2 regions of the Bradyrhizobium sp. SMVTL-02 genome follow, and region 1 is predicted to be linked to the other one. Evidence: riboswitches for the same ligand, from Rfam matches in the RefSeq annotation. Region 1 holds a riboswitch; the other holds the start of a gene.
The links. Region 1 has a riboswitch for glycine ahead of ACNJYB_RS24690 (D-amino acid dehydrogenase). Riboswitches for the same ligand answer to the same signal wherever they lie in the genome.

Region 1 (4,414 bases):
ATGAAGGACAGCGCGCAGGTCGGCAGGATCATGCGCTCGAAGAACGGACCGAAGCCGTTGAAGATGCTGCGGAAGCCCTGCACCGGTACCCAGCGCAGATCGATCGCGAAGATCTCGATCAGGACATAGCCGACCACGAACACCGGCACCGAGAAGCCGAGCACCGACAGCCCCATGACGAAGCGGTCGATCCAGGTGCCGTGCTTCCACGCGGCGATCACGCCCAAGGGGACTGCGACGACGACGGCGAGGATGATGGTGCACAGCGCGATCGAGATCGACGGCTCGACGCGCTGGCCGATCATCTTCATCACCGGCAGGTTGGAGATCAGCGACGTTCCGAGGTCGCCGTGCAGCAGCTTGTTCACCCAGGTGATGAACTGCACGATCAGGGGCTCGTTGAGGCCGAGCGATTCGCGGATCCGCTCGAGCCGTTCGGGCGTGGCATTGTCGCCGGCGAGGATCGCGGCGGGATCGCCCGGCGTCAGCCGCAACAGCAGGAACACGAACAGCGCGACGACGCCCATCACGGGCACCGCAGCCAGAACGCGGCGAATGAGATAACCTAGCATGCACCTATCTCCGGCTGCGGAACTTGCGGGGCCCTGGGCCGCCCGTGGATTCGAACGTGTCTATCATGCGCGCCTGTCACTCGGGCTGGGAAAGCCGGCCGGAGATGCCGGTCTTTCGGGGCAAATTGTGTGCCAAGGGCAAGGCGGTCGCAAGAGGCCGCCCAGCGCCCGATTGGAACCAGTCAGGATGCATGACGCAGCTCGCGCTCAACCCCAAGTGACGGCACGGTCGGCGGCGCATTGAGCCCACGCCAGCTGTCGATGGTCCCGGCAATCATCTGCGCGGTCGCGGCCGACAGGGTCCAGCCGAGATGGCCGTGGCCGGTATTGAAGAACACGCCCGGTATCCTCCCTGCGCGCACCACCGGCATCATGTTCGGCATCATCGGGCGCAGCCCGGCCCAGGGCACGACGCGCGACGTTTCGATGGCGGGAAAGTTGCTGCGGACCCAGTCGACCAGCGGCTGCACGCGGTCCGCTCGGATATCGCGATTGAAGTCGTTGAACTCGGCCGTGCCGGCCACCCGAAAACGATCTGCGCCGAGCCGGCTGGTGACGATCTTGGCGGCTTCGTCGAGCAGGCTCACGGTCGGCGTCGCGTTGCGGCTCTCGGCAGTGTCGAGCTGCACGGTGATCGAGTAGCCCTTCACGGGATAGACGTTGATGCGATCGTCGAGGAGGGCGGCGAAGTGGCGGCTGGCGACGCCGGCGCAGACCACGACCCCGTCCGCCTTCAGCATGCCGCGCGCGGAGGCGAGGGCATCGCTTGCAGCAAGATCGGCCCAGCCGAGCACGAAGCCGCTGCCGGCGCGCGCGATTGAATCGATATGGGCTTCGTGGATGAAGGTCGCGCCGCGCCGCTTGCAGGCGTCCGCAAGTCCGCGGGTGAACTTGTGGATATCGCCGGTCGCATCCGACGGCGTGTAGAAGCCGCCATAGTACGCTTTGCGCAGCGTCGGCTCGATCGCGCGGATCTCCTCCGACGTGACCGGACGGCGATCGAGGCCACCTTCCTGCAGCAGCGCGTTGACGCGCAGGCCGGACTCGAAACCGGTCTTGTCGTGATAGATGTGGAGGATGCCGCGGAGCTCGAGATCGAAGTCGATGCCTTCGCGATCCGCGATCTCGAACAAATGCTTGCGGGCTTCGATCGCGAGCCGGGTGGTCTCGATCGTGTTGGCGCGGTAGTTGCCGATGTTGGCGACGAACTCGCTCATCCACGAATATTTGTGCCAGTTCGGCCGCGGGTTCATCAGCAGCGGCGCATCGCGCCGGAACATCCAGCGCAGGCCCTTCAGGATCGTCGCGGTGCTGTTCCACACTTCGGCATTGCTGGCCGAGAGTTGTCCGCCATTGGCGAACGATGTCTCCATCGCGGCGTAACGGTGCTTGTCGAGGACCGTTACTCTGTAGCCGCGTTCGAGCAGGGCATAGGCGGTCGTCACGCCGGTGATGCCGGCGCCGATGATGGCGATATGGGTCATGGCAGGTTCGGGGCTCCCGTGAGTTAGGATAGGCTGACCGCCGGCCAAAGGCCGTTGGCGGCGCCCCATCTGTCACGGGTACCTGAGAGCTTGATCCGCTGCGGATCACGCAACGGACGATCCCCTTCGGTGGACGTCACGATTGCCTGAAATCGCGTCGCCTCTCTCCAGATTGTCCTGACGACACAGTCCTTTTGCCTGAGAGTTTCCGGGGCGGTTGCTCCGTCGGCGCCGCAACGAAAGCCGAAAACCTTCGCCGCGATCTCTCCCGCATCGTCGCGCGGACCATCGAGCAGTACGATACGCCTCATTTTTAGACAAGGCTAAATTTAGACCGCACCTGCCAATGCATTGTGCAGTGCGAAGTTGATTCAACTTACTCCAGCGTCGCGAGCAATCCCGCCATCAGGCGCCCGCGTTCGACGAGGCTATCAACCTCGATGAACTCCTCCAGCGTGTGGCCGTTGCCGCCGCGCACACCGAGGCCGTCGAGAGTCGGAATGCCCATCGCACCGGTGAAATTGCCGTCGGAGCCGCCGCCGGAACTCGCATGGGGTAATTCCGCGCCGAGGGATTTGGCGATGCCGCGCGCCTTATCATACAGCGCCATGGTGCCAGCATCCGGCTCCCACACCGGCCGCGTCACGCCGCGCGTGACCTTGAAGGTGACGTCGTTGTTGGTGCCCGAGAGTGCCAGCATCCGCTCGACGCCGCGGTCGAGATCGGCCTGGCGCTTGGCCATCGGCAGCGCCTCGCCGGTCGCGGTCGTGGCAACGCAATTGACCCATTGTCCGCCATGCACGACGCCGACCGAGAAGGTGCAGTCCTCCGTCGTCATCGCGTCGATTGCGAGAATCTGCCGCGCCATTTCGCGGATCGCCGAACGTCCCGCCGACAGCGTCGCGCCGGCGTGGCTCGGCCGTCCCGTCGCCTCCAGATTGAAACGTGCAATGGCGTAACGTCCGGTGGTGACGCCGTTGTCGGCGCGGCCGGGCTCGGGCACCAGCACGTATTTGTTGCGCGCGGCTTCCGCTTCGATGATGTCGCGGGTCGAAGGGGTGCCGACTTCTTCATCCGGCGTGAACAGCACGGTGATCGGCAGCGGCGTCGTGAACGATGCGCGCGCCAGCTGCCGGATCGCTTCCAGCGAGAGATAATTGCCGCCTTTCATGTCGTAGATGCCGGGGCCGTAGCACCTGCCGCCCTCGCGCCGCCATTTCAGCTTCTCGATGGTGCCGACGGGGTGGACGGTATCCATGTGACCGGCGATCAGGATCCCCGGCTCGCCCTGTTTCGGATGCGGAAAGCGCGCGCGGATCACGCCGCCAAAACCCTGACGACCGGCGATGCGCTCGATCGTCGCACCCATGATCGCCATGTCCCGCGCTGCGATATCGAGCATGCGGTTCACCGCGTTCGCGTCCCAGGTCGGGCTCTCGCATTCCACCCAGGTGCGCAGGCCCGCGAGCATGGCCTCGGAATCGAAGGGAAGATTGGCTGGATTCATTTCAATGTCTCTCAAGCTGCGAAAGATGGAACGCGCATTGCATCGGCGCGGCAGGACAAGTGGAGAGCGTTGTAGAGCCAAACCGATGTTTGTGGAGCCCGTGCGCGCGCCGCGAGGGCTTGCGACGAAACCGGATTGACGCGCTCAACACTGTCTGCAAGTCTCGAAAAGATAAAGGCATTGCATGAGGTTAGTTCGCCCAAGGAACGAACCGGATGCTCAACCAATAACCTGCCTTTGACCAGTTTCACGTCAGGAGAAACTTTTATGTCCAACTTCATGCGCCGGGGGCCTCGCGCGTTCACCTCCAAACTTGCGCTGTCGGTCGTCGCGCTTTCAACCGCACTGGCCTCGCCGGTGCTTGCGGCCGGCAAGACCCTCACCGCGGTGATGCATTCCGACCTTCGCATCATCGACCCGATCTTCACCACGGCCTACATCACGCGTGACCACGGCTACATGGTCTACGACACGCTGGTGGCCACCGATTCGAATTTCAAGATCCAGCCGCAGATGGCGGACTGGAAGATCTCCGACGACAAGCTTACCTACACCTTCACGCTGCGCGACGGCCTGAAGTGGCACGATGGCGCGCCCGTGACGGCGGAAGACTGCGTCGCCTCGCTCAAGCGCTGGGCGGCGGTCGACGGCATGGGCCAGAAGCTCTGGGACTTCACCGCGAGCCTCGAGGCGACCGATGCCAAGACCATCACGCTGAAGCTGAAGGAGCCCTACGGCCTCGTCCTCGACTCCATCGGCAAGCCGTCCTCGCGCGTCGCCTTCATGATGCCGAAGCGTCTTGCCGAGACACCGCCGGACAAGCAGATCCCCGAGCAGATCGGCTCGGGCCC
Region 2 (4,414 bases), 140 kb from region 1:
GTGTCGAAGAAACTATCGGATTGCGGTGCAAAGCCGAGCTTGCGCAGGCCGGCCGCGAGCACGGCGGTGCGGCGGTGCACGGTCCGCGCGATCTGCGAGAGGCCCTCGGGGCCGTGATAGACCGCGTACATCGCGGCGATCACGGCGAGCAGCACCTGCGCGGTGCAGATGTTCGACGTCGCCTTCTCGCGGCGGATGTGCTGCTCGCGGGTCTGCAGCGCGAGGCGATAGGCCGGCGCGCCGCGCGAATCCACGGAGAGGCCGACAATGCGGCCGGGCAGCGAGCGCTTCAACGCATCGCGCACCGCCATATAGGCCGCGTGCGGACCACCATAACCCATCGGCACGCCGAAGCGCTGTGCGGATCCGATCGCGATATCGGCGCCAAGCTCGCCGGGCGAGGCGATCAGCGTCAGCGCGAGCAAGTCAGCGGCCACGATCGCGAGAGCGCCCTTAGCCTTCAGCGCTGCGATCGCGGGGCGGAGATCGCGCAATGCCCCGGAAGAGCCCGGATATTGCAGCAGCGCGCCGAGCACGTCTGCCTTGTCGAGATCGGTGAGTGGATCGCCGACGACCAGATTCCAGCCGAGCGGCTCGGCGCGGGTGCGCATCACCGCCAGCGTCTGCGGATGCACGTCCTTGTCGACGAAGAAGGCCTTTGCCTCAACCTGCGAGTGCCGCTCGGCGAGCGCCATGGCTTCGGCCGCGGCGGTTGCTTCGTCCAGCAGCGAGGCGTTGGCGACGTCGAGCCCGGTGAGGTCGCAGATCATGGTCTGGAAGTTGAACAGCGCCTCCAGCCGGCCCTGGCTGATCTCGGGCTGGTAGGGCGTATAGGCCGTGTACCAGGCCGGGTTTTCCAGGATGTTGCGCTGGATCACCGCGGGCAGGATGGTGCCGGAATAGCCCTGGCCGATCAGCGAGGTGAAGACCTGGTTCTGCGCGGCGAGCTCGGCCATATGCGCGATCGCCTCGGTCTCGCTCAGGGGCTTGCCGAGATCGAGCGGCGATCCCTGCCGGATCGAGGCCGGCAGCGTCTCCGCCATCAGCGCGTCCACGCTTTTGGCGGCGACGGATTCGAGCATTGCGGTGACATCGCGCACCGAGGGGCCGATGTGGCGGCGAACGAAACTGGCGGCGGTCTCGCCGCTTGATTTACGGTGCGCGGTCATCGCTTGCTCCATCGTCCTCAAGCCGTGTGTGCCTTGTAGGCGGCTTCATCCATGAGGCCGCCGAGCTCGCTTTTGTCGGCGATCTTGATCTTGAAGAACCAGGCCGCGCCCTGCGCATCCGAGTTCACCAGCGCGGGCTCGGCGGCCAGCGCCTCGTTGGTTTCGAGCACTTCGCCGGAGATCGGTGCGTAGACGTCGGAAGCGGCCTTCACCGATTCCACGACGGCGGCGGCTTCGGCCTTCTTCAAGGTGCGGCCGACCTTGGGCAGTTCGACGAACACGACGTCGCCGAGTTGTTGCTGCGCGTAGTCGGTGATGCCGACCGTGGCGGTATCGCCGTCGATGGCGAGCCATTCATGGTCGGAAGTGTACAGCGTCGTGGTCATTGTCGATTCCCTGAAGCGGTGAGGTTTGGTTGAAAGCCGCGGGCTCTGTTCACCTCTCCCCTCCGGGGAGAAGTGAACGCGGGACCGCCTGCTGTGCTCAATCTGATCATGCGTCAGCGTTTGTAGGTGTTTTTCACGAAGGGCATGGCGGCGACTGCGAGCGGCAGGCGCCGGCCGCGCACTTCGGCGAAAAGTTTTGTGCCGAGCGTGGCGAGGCCCACGGGCACGTAGCCCATCGCCACCGGCGCGTTCAGGCTCGGGCCGAAACCGCCCGAGGTGACCTTTCCGACTGCCTCGCCGCCCGCGCCGTCGGCAAACAGCAGCGCGCCCTCGCGCACCGGCGCGCGGCCCTCGGCACGCAGGCCGACGCGGCGGCGGGATGCGCCATCGTCGAATTGCGCGAGGATCTTTTCGGCACCGGGAAAACCGCCGGCACGGGCACCGTCGCTGCGGCGGCTCTTCTGCACCGACCATTCCAGCGCGGCCTCGACCGGCGTTGTGGCGGTGTCGATGTCGTGGCCATACAGGCACAGCCCGGCTTCCAGCCGCAGGCTGTCGCGGGCACCGAGCCCGATCGGCAGCACGTCGGGATCGTCCAGCAGCATTTTGGCGAGGCGTTCGGCATCGCCTGCGGGAACCGAGATCTCGAAGCCGTCCTCGCCGGTGTAGCCGGAGCGCGAGACGAAGCACTTGATGCCGGCGACCTCATGCGGGCCAGCGTCCATGAATTTCATGGCCGGCGCCTCGGCACAGAATTTCGCCAGCACCGCTTCGGCCTTCGGGCCCTGCAGCGCCACCAGCGCGCGGTCGGCCAGCGAATCGATGATGCAGTCATCCGAGAGATTCGCGCGCAGATGCGCCTCGTCCTGCTCCTTGCAGGCCGCGTTGACCACCAGGAACAGGTGATCGCCGAAATTGGCGACCATCAGATCGTCCAGGATGCCGCCATGCATGTTGGTGAACTGGGCGTAGCGCTGCCGTCCCGGCGCAATCGCGACGATGTCCTGCGGCACCAGCCGTTCCAGCGCGCGGGCGGCGTCCTCGACCTTGCCCGACTTCGGCCGGAGCGCGATCTGGCCCATATGGGAGACGTCGAACAGGCCGGTGGCGGTCCGGGTATGAAGGTGCTCCTTCAGCACGCCGGCGGGGTACTGCACGGGCATGTCATAGCCCGCGAACGGCACCATCTTGCCGCCCAGCGACACATGGAGGTCGTAAAGAGGGGTACGTTTCAGGGAGTTTTTGTCTGACGCAAGCATCACAGGGGTCCTCGGCGGTTCCCCGGGGACGATTCCCCGAGACAAACCAGTCGAAGCCCCATCTGTCGCTGTGCCTGAGAGTATTATCCCGTCGGCGGACGCAGTCCGGGTCTTATGCCCGTCGGCGCCTCTTTCCAGATGCTGTCAAGCCACGCGGTCCTTTTGCCTGAGAGTTTCCGGGGCGGTTGCTCCTTCGGCGCCGGCTGCCTAAAGCCGGTCTCTCCCGACGTGGCCGTACGATACAGATGGGTAGAGACCACAGGGCAGCCAAGCCTGTCAACGCGACTTCAGCGGCTTTCAACCGGATTGAGCGCCTGCGGCAACCCTCTGATCTCCTTGCACAGTTTCTGGACAGCGAAGCTGGCCTTGTCTAAAAGCGCTTTGGCCCGCAGATATCAGCCTTAATTTCCGGTTTGGACGGCGGAGCGGGCCCAAGCACACCCGATTGGATGAACATGAGCGGCGTCAACGAGATCAGGTCGACCTTTCTGAACTTCTTTGCCGAGAACGGCCACGAGATCGTGCCGTCCTCGCCATTGGTGCCGCGCAACGACCCGACGTTGATGTTCACCAATGCCGGCATGGTGCAGTTCAAGAACGTTTTTACCGGCGTCGAGAAGCGGCCCTACCAGCGCGCCACCACGTCGCAGAAATGCGTGCGCGCCGGCGGCAAGCACAACGACCTCGACAATGTCGGCTACACCGCGCGCCATCTCACCTTTTTCGAGATGCTCGGCAACTTCTCGTTCGGCGACTACTTCAAGGAGCGCGCGATCGAGCTCGCCTGGAAGCTGATCACCAGGGAGTTCGGGCTGAAGAAGGACAAGCTGCTCGTCACGGTCTATCACACCGACGACGAGGCGGCGGGCCTGTGGAAGAGGATCGCCGGCTTCTCCGACGACCGCATCATCCGCATCCCGACCTCGGACAATTTCTGGGCGATGGGCGACACCGGGCCGTGCGGCCCGTGCTCGGAGATCTTCATCGATCGCGGCGAGCATATCTGGGGCGGCCCTCCGGGCTCGCCGGAAGAGGACGGCGATCGCTTCCTCGAATTCTGGAATCTCGTGTTCATGCAATACGAGCAGGTGACGAAGGAGGAGCGCGTGGATCTGCCGCGTCCCTCGATCGACACCGGCATGGGCCTGGAGCGCATGGCCTGCGTGCTCCAGGGCGTCGAGAGCGTGTTCGAGACCGACCTGTTCCGCCACCTGATCGACGCGACCTCGTCCGCGCTCGGCAGCGGCCCGCAGGAGCAGACGGTTGCCTCGTTCCGCGTCATCGCCGACCACTTGCGCTCCTCCGCGTTCCTCGTCACCGACGGCGTGCTGCCCTCGAACGAGGGCCGCGGCTATGTGCTGCGCCGGATCATGCGCCGCGCGATGCGCCATGCGCAGCTGCTCGGGGCCAAGGAGCCCCTGATGCATCGCCTCGTCCCGGCGCTGGTGCGCGAGATGGGCCAGGCCTATCCCGACCTGATGCGCGCCGAGAAGCTGATCGAGGAAACGCTGCGGCTGGAAGAGACCCGCTTCCGCAAGACTCTTTCGCGCGGCTTGGCCATCCTGGACGAGAAGAGTGCGTCCCTGAAAAAGGGCGACAT

Region 2: linked by a shared signal. The riboswitch ahead of gcvT (glycine cleavage system aminomethyltransferase GcvT) and the one ahead of ACNJYB_RS24690 (D-amino acid dehydrogenase) in region 1 are both predicted to bind glycine.

What each region holds. Positions count from the first base shown of each region.
Region 1 is NZ_CP182469.1:5,185,155-5,189,568, reverse strand. Features, by position in the region: gene ACNJYB_RS24695 (ABC transporter permease) at 1-572, opposite strand, end outside; gene ACNJYB_RS24690 (D-amino acid dehydrogenase) at 755-2,056, opposite strand; glycine riboswitch at 2,122-2,231, opposite strand; glycine riboswitch at 2,233-2,337, opposite strand; gene ACNJYB_RS24685 (M20/M25/M40 family metallo-hydrolase) at 2,433-3,563, opposite strand; gene ACNJYB_RS24680 (ABC transporter substrate-binding protein) at 3,831-4,414, shown strand, end outside.
Region 2 is NZ_CP182469.1:5,322,815-5,327,228, reverse strand. Features, by position in the region: gene gcvP (aminomethyl-transferring glycine dehydrogenase) at 1-1,169, opposite strand, end outside; gene gcvH (glycine cleavage system protein GcvH) at 1,187-1,555, opposite strand; gene gcvT (glycine cleavage system aminomethyltransferase GcvT) at 1,669-2,814, opposite strand; glycine riboswitch at 2,960-3,050, opposite strand; gene alaS (alanine--tRNA ligase) at 3,270-4,414, shown strand, end outside.